DNA from 3 places in the Neorhizobium puerariae genome. Region 1 is predicted to be linked to each of the others. Evidence: predicted binding sites of a transcription regulator. Region 1 holds the regulator's gene; each other region holds the start of a gene.

Region 1 (3,259 bases):
TCCACTTCCTTCGATTGGAAGTACAATTTAGTAAACTTGAGATTGGTTTATGTCAACTAATGATACGTTAATTTTGGACGGTGTCGAAATTGACCCCGATGCTGTCATTGATCGCCTGCGAAAAGCGATGGGTGTGGACAGCGACACCGACCTCTCAACCGCCCTTGGTGTGAATAAGTCTACAGTTTCGGCGTGGCGAACGCGAAAGCGCATTCCCTACGCTGAGGTAGTGCAAGTCGCATTCAAAACGCGGGAGAACATCGAATGGCTTCTAACGGGCAAAGAGCGCACTCAGATGCTGCCCGGGGTGTACGGCGGGGAAATTAACGTCAGGCTTCTAGCTGCGACGATGTATGACGTCTGGAATGCGCGGATTTTCCAAGAGGCGTTTGGCCCAGGCACTGACAAGTGGAAGCAAGCCAGTTTCCGCGCAAAATGGATCGCAGATCGCTATAATCACTTCCAATTTTTAATGAACGACATGACCGCAGGCGGTCGCATGACGCAGGAAGAATTCACCCATCACCTAATTGATATGCTCGAGGTGAAAGAGCGCGACGAGGACACGCAAAAATAAGCAATAAACGCGCCCACAACCATGTCGCCACCTCGTCGCCACTGGCGAGTTTTTCGGGCACCCTGAGAGAGTGATGTCCTCAAAAAACGTAATGTTTTCTAATGCGGTACGAGCTACGTTAGATTCGCGAGATTTTGAAATTACCCATTTCGGGTGGCGACATGATATATTCAGGCAAATCAATGCTTTGAGCGCGGTTAATCTAATAGAGCGAATTCCGCCAATCTAAAAAAGCAAATTCCCGCGCAATACTTCACGGAAATTTAGGGACTTGCGGAACACATATGGAACATATAGTGTCCGTTCTGGATTTGTTTCCGACTCTCGGGGTGCCAAACATGCTCACGCGCAAACAGCAGGAACTGCTTCTGTTCATTCACGAACGCATGAAGGAGTCCGGCGTCCCCCCTTCGTTCGATGAAATGAAGGATGCACTCGATCTTGCATCGAAATCCGGCATCCACCGGCTGATCACGGCGCTCGAAGAGCGCGGCTTCATCCGCCGCCTGCCGAACCGCGCGAGGGCCCTCGAAGTCATCAAGCTGCCGGAAGCCTACCAGCCAAGCCTGCAGCCGCGCCGCGGCTTCTCCCCGAGCGTGATCGAAGGCAGCCTCGGAAAACCGCAGCCGGTCGCCGCCGCTCCCAGGCCGGTGGCAAACAACGACACCTCCAATGCGACTACCGTTCCGGTCATGGGCCGCATCGCCGCCGGCGTGCCGATCTCGGCGATCCAGAACAATACGCATGACATCGCGGTGCCTGCCGAAATGCTCGGCTCCGGCGAACACTACGCGCTGGAAGTCAAGGGCGATTCGATGATCGAAGCGGGCATCCTCGACGGCGATACGGTGGTCATCCGGAACACCGGCACCGCCAATCCCGGCGACATCATCGTGGCCCTGGTGGACGACGAGGAAGCAACGCTCAAGCGTTTCCGCCGCCGTGGCGCGTCTATCGCCCTCGAAGCGGCCAATCCGGCCTACGAAACCCGCATATTTCCGCCCGACCGGGTGAAGATCCAGGGCAAACTGGTCGGCCTCATCCGTCGCTATCATTGATCATCTGCTGAAGCGGTTCTGGCAGCGTGGTGTCTGAGGTGCCACTTCGCCAGTCGTAATGGCGATGCTGCATCCAGGGGCGATCCCGGTTGGCAAGGGCTGCGTGGATCTGCCAGAATTCCATATCCGTCGCCCCGCGAAGCGCGATCTCCAGAGCGCCGGTCTTTCGAAGGGTTTCGCCGTTGAACATCAGCGCGCCGGAGCGGCAATTGTCGAAACGGGCGCGTGGAGCGATGACGATATCGGCGACATCGCAGGCCGGGCCGGCATAACGGCTGTCCTCCACGGCGGCGATAATGGCGCCCTCCGCGGTCCTTGCCGCGCACCATGATCGCGCCGAACAGATGAACCGGCCTTCCGGCGCTTGCCGGATGCCGGATCGGGCGGCGTCCATTTCGGCCGGCTTGAGTTCGCGACGCTCCCCGGATTTCGCGCCGGAAGACTTTTCACCGGACGGAGACATCTCCGGTTTCGACGGATCGCCCAGCAGAAGCGCCCGCCGCCATTGGTCGTAGATGAAATCGGGAGGGCGCGCGCGATTGGTGGCGACCCGGTCGCCGGCCAGCAGGGCAACCATCGTTCCATCCTCGGATATCAGAATGTCCGGAAGCGGTTTCGATCGCTCCTGCCATGACAGCGCCAGCGCCGACGCAAGGAGCGGAATGCCGAGGAGCCGAAGCCTGGTTCTCAGAAGCGTCAGGAGGAGAAACCCGATGGTGGCCACGCCCATGAACCAGGGATGCTGCCTGCCGACAGGCACGTCGCCACCCCAGGCCGCGACATGCTTTGCTATCGCGATCACGGCGTCGAGCCCAAGGCCCATCAGTTTCAGGAACGGCGCATCGAGCCCGAAGGGCATCAGAAGCATGCCGGCAAGGCCGGCGGGCATGACCACGAAGGAGATGACCGGCATGGCGGCCAGGTTCGCAGCTAGGCCATAGGTCGCGATGCGATGGAAATGCTCGACGGAAAAGATCGCGGTCGAGACGCTGCCGATCAGGGACGTCACGAGGATACCCGACGTGAATTTCCAGAAAGCCAGTGCCGGCATCAGTGCGGGAAACCGGAACGGCGAGGGTTCCGGATCGTGTTTCCTCGATCGGTTCGTCCAGAAGGCATAACCGGCGACCAGGGCCGCAGTGGCGGAAAACGACATCTGAAAGCTTGGACCCAGAACCTCCGACGGCGAGAGGGCAATGATGATGAGAGCCGAGAGCGCCACATTGCGCAGGCTGATCGACGGCCTGTCGAAAAGCACCGCAACCAGCATGACGGCCATCATGATATAGGCGCGCTCGGCCGAGACCCCGAAGCCGGAAATCAGGTAATAGGCAGTCACCATGGCAAGCGCGCCGAAAGCGGCGAGCTTCTTGACCGGCCATGCCTGGGCAAAACCCGTAAACAGGGAGAGCAGGCTGCGCGCACCAACGAAGAAGATGCCCGCGGCAAGCGCCATGTTGAGCCCCGAGATCGCGATGATATGGGCAAGGCCGGACAGCCTGAGCGCCTCGGTCGTCTCCTCGGAGATCGCCCGACGCTCATCCGTGACGATCGCTGCGGCGAAGGCGCCGGCGTCGCCGGGCACAGTCTCGCGAATATGGTCGGCGATGGTACTGCGCAGATC
Region 2 (3,259 bases), on a different contig from region 1:
CATCGGCGCCGGCTTCGCGCCGAAAATCCTCGATACCCACGTCTATGACGAGATCGTCACCATCAACAGCGCGGAAGCGATGGAATTGGCCCGCCTTGTCGCCAAGCTCGAAGGCATACCGGTCGGCATCTCTTCCGGCGCGGCACTCACCGCCGCAATCGAAGTCGGCAGCCGCCCGGAAAATGCCGGAAAGAACCTCGTAGTCATCATCCCCTCCTTCGCGGAACGCTATCTTTCGACGGCCTTGTTCGAAGGGCTGGGGAATTAAGCGAGTAGCGAGTAGCGAGTAGCGAGTAGCGAGTAGCGAGTAGCGAGTAGCGAGTAGCGAGTAGCGAGTAGCGAGTAGCGAGTAGCGAAACAGAAGACCTTCGGTTTGCAAGCTTAAACAAAATCCTATTCGCTACTTCCTATTCGCTATTCGCTTTCAGCCTCGCTATTCGCGCCCGGCTCACGCCACAGCCATGGCCAGCCGTTCGCCGGCCATGCGGTAGGAAATCGCCTCGGCAAGGTGGATGCGGCCGACCGTGTCCTTGCCGTCGAGATCGGCCAGCGTGCGCGCGACCTTCAGCACGCGGTGATATCCGCGCGCCGAGAACTTCAGCTTCTCCGCCGCGTCCCGCAGCAATTGCAGCCCGTTCGGGTCCGGTTCGGCGAATTTCTCGATCAGCGACGTCGAGCAGCGGGCATTGGTGAGGATGCCGGCGCAACCGGCCTGCTCGAAGCGCTCACGCTGCCTTTCCCGGGCGGCGGCGACACGCTTTGCGACATCCGCGCTGCTTTCCGCCGGCATGGGGCGGATGAGATCGGCGGCGGAAACCGCCGGCACATCGATGCGGATATCGATACGGTCCATCAGCGGCCCGGAAATGCGCGCCTGGTAGTCGGCGGCACAGCGGGGTCCCCGCGCGCAGGTGTGGCCCGGTTCCCCGGCCATGCCGCAGCGGCACGGGTTCATGGCCGCGACGAGCTGGATGTTCGCGGGATAGGAAACCCGGTGGTTGGCGCGCGCAATGACGCATTCGCCGGCTTCGAGCGGCTGGCGCAGCGCATCGAGCGCCTGCGGCGCGAATTCCGGAAACTCATCGAGGAACAGCACGCCGTGATGGGCAAGCGAGGCCTCGCCGGGCTTCGCCCGCAGGCCGCCACCGACCAGCGCGGCCATCGTGGCGGAGTGATGCGGCGTCCTGTAGGGGCGGCGATCGGAGAGCTTGCCGCCCGAAAGCTGGCCTGCGATCGAATGGATCATCGAGACTTCGAGAAGCTCGGCAGCCGAAAGCGGCGGCAGGATAGAGGGAAGCCGCGCCGCCAGCATGGATTTTCCGGAACCGGGCGGACCGACCATTAGCAGGTTGTGGCCGCCGGCCGCGGCCACTTCGAGCGCGCGCTTGGCGCTTTCCTGCCCCTTGATGTCAGCCAGATCCGGGAGGTTTGCCGGCAGTGCGCGGACCGCCGGCTGCGGCCGCGAGATCACCTGGGTGCCGCGAAAATGGTTGGCGAGCGCGATCAGGCTGCGCGGCGCGACGATATCGATACCCGCGCCAGCCCATGCGGCCTCGGTGCCGCTGTCGGCAGGGCAGATCAGGCCCTTGCCCACCGCATTGGCGCCGATCGCCGCCGGCAGCGCGCCGGCAACCGGTGCAAGCGTGCCGTCGAGATTGAGTTCGCCGATCACCACATAGTCAGTCAGCGCATCGGCGGGGATCGCTCCGAGCGCGGCCATCAGCCCAAGCGCGATCGGCAGGTCGAAATGGGAACCTTCCTTGGGCAGGTCCGCCGGCGCCAGATTGACCGTCACCTTCTTGGGAGGCATGGCAAGCCCGGACGCATGCAGCGCCGCCTGCACCCGCTCCCTGCTCTCGGCCACCGCCTTGTCCGGCAGGCCGACGATATGCATGTTCACTTTTCCAGGCCCGACCATCACCTGCACGTCGACCGGAACGCCTTCTATGCCCTGGAATGCCACCGTATTCACACGCGCAACCATATGACCCCGCCCTCCGGCACGCCAGGCAGCCATGCCGCGCGCTTTCAGTTTTCACGCATGCCGCAACCGCAAACCGCCCGCGATTTTCATGCGACACGCCCCCAAATTACGTCCGGAACGTCAGCGACACACGCTTTCCGCGCCGGCGATTGCAATCTGGCACGGAACAAGGAATAAAACAAGAACATTAATCGAACAGATTCCCGCTTCCGCTGCAAGCAAGTTGCATGCAGTTGTATCTAGGGAACAAAGGTGATCCGTATCCGAAACGCGCCTGTCGTATCAGGCGCGTTTTACTTCGATCGCATCCCACAGAAGGCTTGCGACATCAGCACCGCCGAACCTTCTGACTTCACGAATACCGGTGGGGGACGTGACATTAATCTCGGTCATGTAGTCGCCGATCACGTCGATGCCGACGAACAGGAAACCGCGTTCGCGCAATGCAGGCCCGATGCGGGCACAGATCTCCCGCTCCCGCGGGGTGATCTCGGTGGGTTCCGCGCGACCGCCGACATGCATGTTGGAGCGGCTGTCATGTTCGGCGGGCACGCGGTTGATGGCGCCGACCGGCTCGCCGTCGATCAGCAGGATGCGCTTGTCGCCCTTGCGCACCGCCGGAAGGTAGGCCTGGGCGATGAAGGGCTCGCCGCGATACATCTGGTTGAACATCTCGATGAGGGACGAGAAATTGCGGTCGTCGCGCGCGGAGTGAAAAACGCCGGCGCCGCCATTGCCGTAAAGCGGTTTCAGGATGATATCGCCCATTTCCTGGCGGAACCGGGCGATCTCGTCGGCATCGCGGCTGATCAGGGTGGCAGGCATGAGATCGGCAAATTCGGTCACGAAGATCTTCTCCGGCGAATTGCGCACCCAGGCCGGATCGTTCACGACGAGCGTCTTCGGGTGAAGGCGTTCGAGCAGATGCGTCGACGTGATGTAGCCCATGTCGAAGGGCGGGTCCTGGCGCAGGTGGATGACATCCATGGTCGCAAGATCGACCCGCTCCTTCTCGCCCAGGGTAAAATGATCCCCCTTGACGTCGCGGACCGTGAGCGGTTCGACACCGGCCAAGATCCTGCCGTCGCGCATGCTCAGCCGGTCGGGCGTGTAGTGGAACAGCTCGAAGCCGCGCGCCTGCGCCTCCAGCGCCATGGCGAACGTGGAATCGCCGGCAATGTTAATGCCGGAGATATGATCCATCTGGAATGCGACCCTGCGGATTCTCGCCATGACTTCAGCCCCTCAAAAAACGCCCGCCAGATTTAGGACGGC
Region 3 (3,259 bases), on a different contig from region 1:
ACAAGTCCGGCGACACGCTCGTCGGCCGGATCGCCGAGGCCGGCCACCAGCTCAAGGCCCGCGCCATCGTGCCGGACGACAAGGAACGGATCGCCGGGCAGGTGCGCGCGTGGACGCTCGATCCGGAGATCGACGTGGTGATCACCACCGGCGGCACGGGCTTTACCGGACGCGACGTGACGCCGGAAGCCATCGAGCCGCTGTTCGAAAAGCGGATGGACGGCTTTTCCGAAGTCTTCCACCGCATCTCCTACGACAAGATCGGCACGTCGACGATCCAGTCGCGGGCGACCGGCGGCGTCGCCAACGCCACCTATATCTTCGTGCTGCCGGGTTCGCCGGGCGCCTGCAAGGACGCCTGGGACGGCATCCTGAAAGCCCAGCTCGACTACCGCCACATGCCCTGCAATTTCATCGAGATCATGCCCCGGCTCGATGAACATCTGAGGCGCGGCGCCGGGGGTTGATCCCCTCCCCGCCGGAGGCACGTCGTCATCCCGAAGCCGCTTCGCACCTGCGGGCGACAGGTTTCATCTGGCGGAAGCGGCGACCCAGGCCGGAATCATCTCGCTGGCAAGCCTCGAGGCTTTCTGTCCCTTCGCAAGGTTTTCCAGGTCCATGCCCGATTTCGCGAGCGTGATCGCCTGCTTCTTCGGGATGAGCAGACCATATTCGAGCGGCGGGACGGCGCGGCCGATGCGCTTGAAGAAAGGCCGGCGGTAATTGCGCGAGGGCGCGAACCGGGCCGGCTGCCTGTTGAGCGCGATGTATTCCATCACCTCCTCGATCCAGCCTGCCTGCAACCGCGCGCCCGGCTCCACCAGCAGCAGCCATTCGCCGCGCGCGCCCCGAAAAATGTCCTTGATGTCCCAATGATTGTGGAAACGGCAGCCGGCGGCATCCGCCACGCGGGAGGAACCGTCCCGCGAGCCGTGATCGAGCACCACGACATCGCTCACCAGCCCTTCCACCGCAGCGGAAACAAGCACCGAGAGCGTCTGCGCCAGCTCCGATTCCTGGTCGCGGCATTCCATGATGACAGTCAGCATTCCTGACATTTACCGCATCGCAGCACGGAACGCCAGAAACGGTTTCCAAATTTTGTTCTTGCAATGTTCTCATTTTACGGTTAGGAATTTAATCATCGCGAACGGGGAGATTTCCCCTTCAGGAGCGTCCCATGAACGAGCTGTCCCAATTGCGGCAGGCTGCTTTCGCGCCTGCTCATACGGCCGATATTGCCGATGCGCTGGTGAAATCCTCCGGCCTGCGGGTGGAGGCCGATCGCCGGCGGGGTCGTGGCGCCGGGCTCAACCCGAGCGGCCGGTTCGAGGAGAAGCGCCGGGAGGCCCTGGATGACGGCTGGCAGACAATCGAGGAGCTGGAGCCGTTCAGGACCGAGGTCCAGGTGGAGAAGCCGCGCGCGGCCATCACGCGCAACGAGTCTCCCGATCTTTCCTTCGACCGCTCGATCAATCCCTATCGCGGCTGCGAGCATGGCTGCATCTACTGTTTCGCGCGCCCGACCCACAGCTATATGGGGCTTTCGCCGGGGCTCGATTTCGAATCGAAGCTCTTTGTAAAACCGGACGTGCCGAAGCTGCTGGAACGGGAGCTGAGCAGGCCGGATTACAAGGTGCGGGCGATCGCGATCGGCACCAATACCGATCCCTACCAGCCGATCGAACGGGAATGGCGCATCATGCGGCAGATCCTGGAGGTGCTGAACAAGGCCAACCACCCTGTCGCAATCGTCACCAAGTCGGCGCTCATCACCCGTGACGCGGACATTCTTTCTGAGATGGCTTCGAAAGGGCTCGCCAAGGTCGGCATTTCCATCACCACGCTCGACCGCAAACTGGCCCGCGCCATGGAGCCGCGCGCCTCGACCCCTCCCAAGCGCCTCGACGCCATCAAGGCGCTGACCGATGCGGGCATTCCGGCATCGGTCATGGTGGCGCCCGTGATCCCGGCGCTCAACGATCACGAGATCGAGCGTATCCTGGAGGCTGCGAATGCCGCGGGCGCGACGAAGGCAAGCTATGTGCTGCTGCGCCTGCCGCTGGAAGTGAGCCCCCTCTTCCGGGACTGGCTCCTGCAGAATTATCCGAACCGCTACAGGCATGTCATGTCGCTGATTCGCTCCATGCGCGGCGGCAAGGACTACGATGCCGAATGGGGTAAGCGGATGAAGGGCGCGGGGCCCTATGCCTGGCAGATCGGCCGCCGTTTCGAGATGGCGACGAAGCGGCTCGGCATGGTGCGGCGCGGCCTGCCGCTGCGCGACGACATCTTCATCCGGCCCGATGGCGGCGGCATACAGCTTTCGCTGCTGTGAGGAGATGGCGAAGCTCGCCGAAGACAACCGATCCGGGGAATGAGAGGCCCCGTGATTTTTCGAATTCGATTTCCGGCACGTTCCCCGCTTCCGTCCCGTGCCGGAATGTCCCCGGTTCCACCGCCGCCCCGGTGGATAGCGACGCCGCAATCGCTTGCCGGGGTTGCAGGAGATCGGGTCGGCGTGCGAGGTTGCCGCCATGTTGCCTCGCACGTCGCCCGATTCTCCGATGCTCTTCGAGGAAGTGCCGCTCGTTCCGGACTTCAACCTCGAACTTCTGGCCCGAAAGGCCGGCCACTGGCCGGTCGCCGGAACCGATGAGGCAGGACGCGGCCCGCTCGCAGGGCCGGTCGTGGCGGCAGCGGTGATCCTCGACCCGGACAATATTCCGGCCGGTCTCAACGATTCCAAGCAGCTTACAGCCGCCCGGCGGGAGGTGCTGTTCGAGGCGATCATGGCAACGGCGGAAGTCTCGATCGCGGCCTCCGGTCCCCGGCATATCGACGAGCGCAATATCCTGCAGGCAAGCCTGGACGCAATGCGCAGGGCCGTAGCCGGTCTTGCCGTGACGCCGTCCTACGTGCTTGCCGATGGCCGCGACGTGCCGCAGGGGCTCTGCTGCCCCGGCAAGGCCGTCATCCAGGGGGACGCCCGCTCCGTCTCCATCGCCGCAGCCTCGATCATCGCCAAGGTGACGCGCGACCGGATGATGGCGCGGGCGCATGTGGTTTTTCCTGCCTACGGTTTTGCGAATCACGCGGGTTACGGCACGGCGCAGCATCGCGCGGGAATCGAGGCACATGGCCCCTGCCTGCTTCATCGCATGAGCTTCCGGCCGCTGCGAAAGGACGCGCTCCCGGAGACGTGAACGATGGAATTCCTGTTCCGGACTTTTACGGACACCGATCTGTTGGAATACCG

Evidence for each region. Region 1 encodes LexA, which represses DNA repair genes until DNA is damaged. Its sites were predicted from a motif close to TGTTCNNNNTGTGTTCNG; they were not measured.
Region 2: ACFFP0_RS13475 (YifB family Mg chelatase-like AAA ATPase) is a predicted target of LexA. The motif match lies at 2,165-2,182, and genes of this name have one in related genera.
Region 3: ACFFP0_RS16260 (PA0069 family radical SAM protein) is a predicted target of LexA. The motif match lies at 1,103-1,120, and genes of this name have one in related genera.

What each region holds. Positions count from the first base shown of each region.
Region 1 covers NZ_JBHMAA010000032.1:6,971-10,229, forward strand. Annotated here, with positions in the region: gene ACFFP0_RS24275 (helix-turn-helix domain-containing protein) at 50-577, shown strand; gene lexA (transcriptional repressor LexA) at 916-1,635, shown strand; gene ACFFP0_RS24285 (ComEC/Rec2 family competence protein) at 1,616-3,259, opposite strand, start outside.
Region 2 covers NZ_JBHMAA010000015.1:45,515-48,773, reverse strand. Annotated here, with positions in the region: gene cysK (cysteine synthase A) at 1-268, shown strand, start outside; gene ACFFP0_RS13475 (YifB family Mg chelatase-like AAA ATPase) at 449-1,984, opposite strand; gene gshB (glutathione synthase) at 2,267-3,217, opposite strand.
Region 3 covers NZ_JBHMAA010000017.1:122,662-125,920, forward strand. Annotated here, with positions in the region: gene moaB (molybdenum cofactor biosynthesis protein B) at 1-467, shown strand, start outside; gene ACFFP0_RS16255 (glycosyltransferase family 2 protein) at 531-1,049, opposite strand; gene ACFFP0_RS16260 (PA0069 family radical SAM protein) at 1,181-2,338, shown strand; gene rnhB (ribonuclease HII) at 2,538-3,206, shown strand; gene ACFFP0_RS16270 (GNAT family N-acetyltransferase) at 3,210-3,259, shown strand, end outside.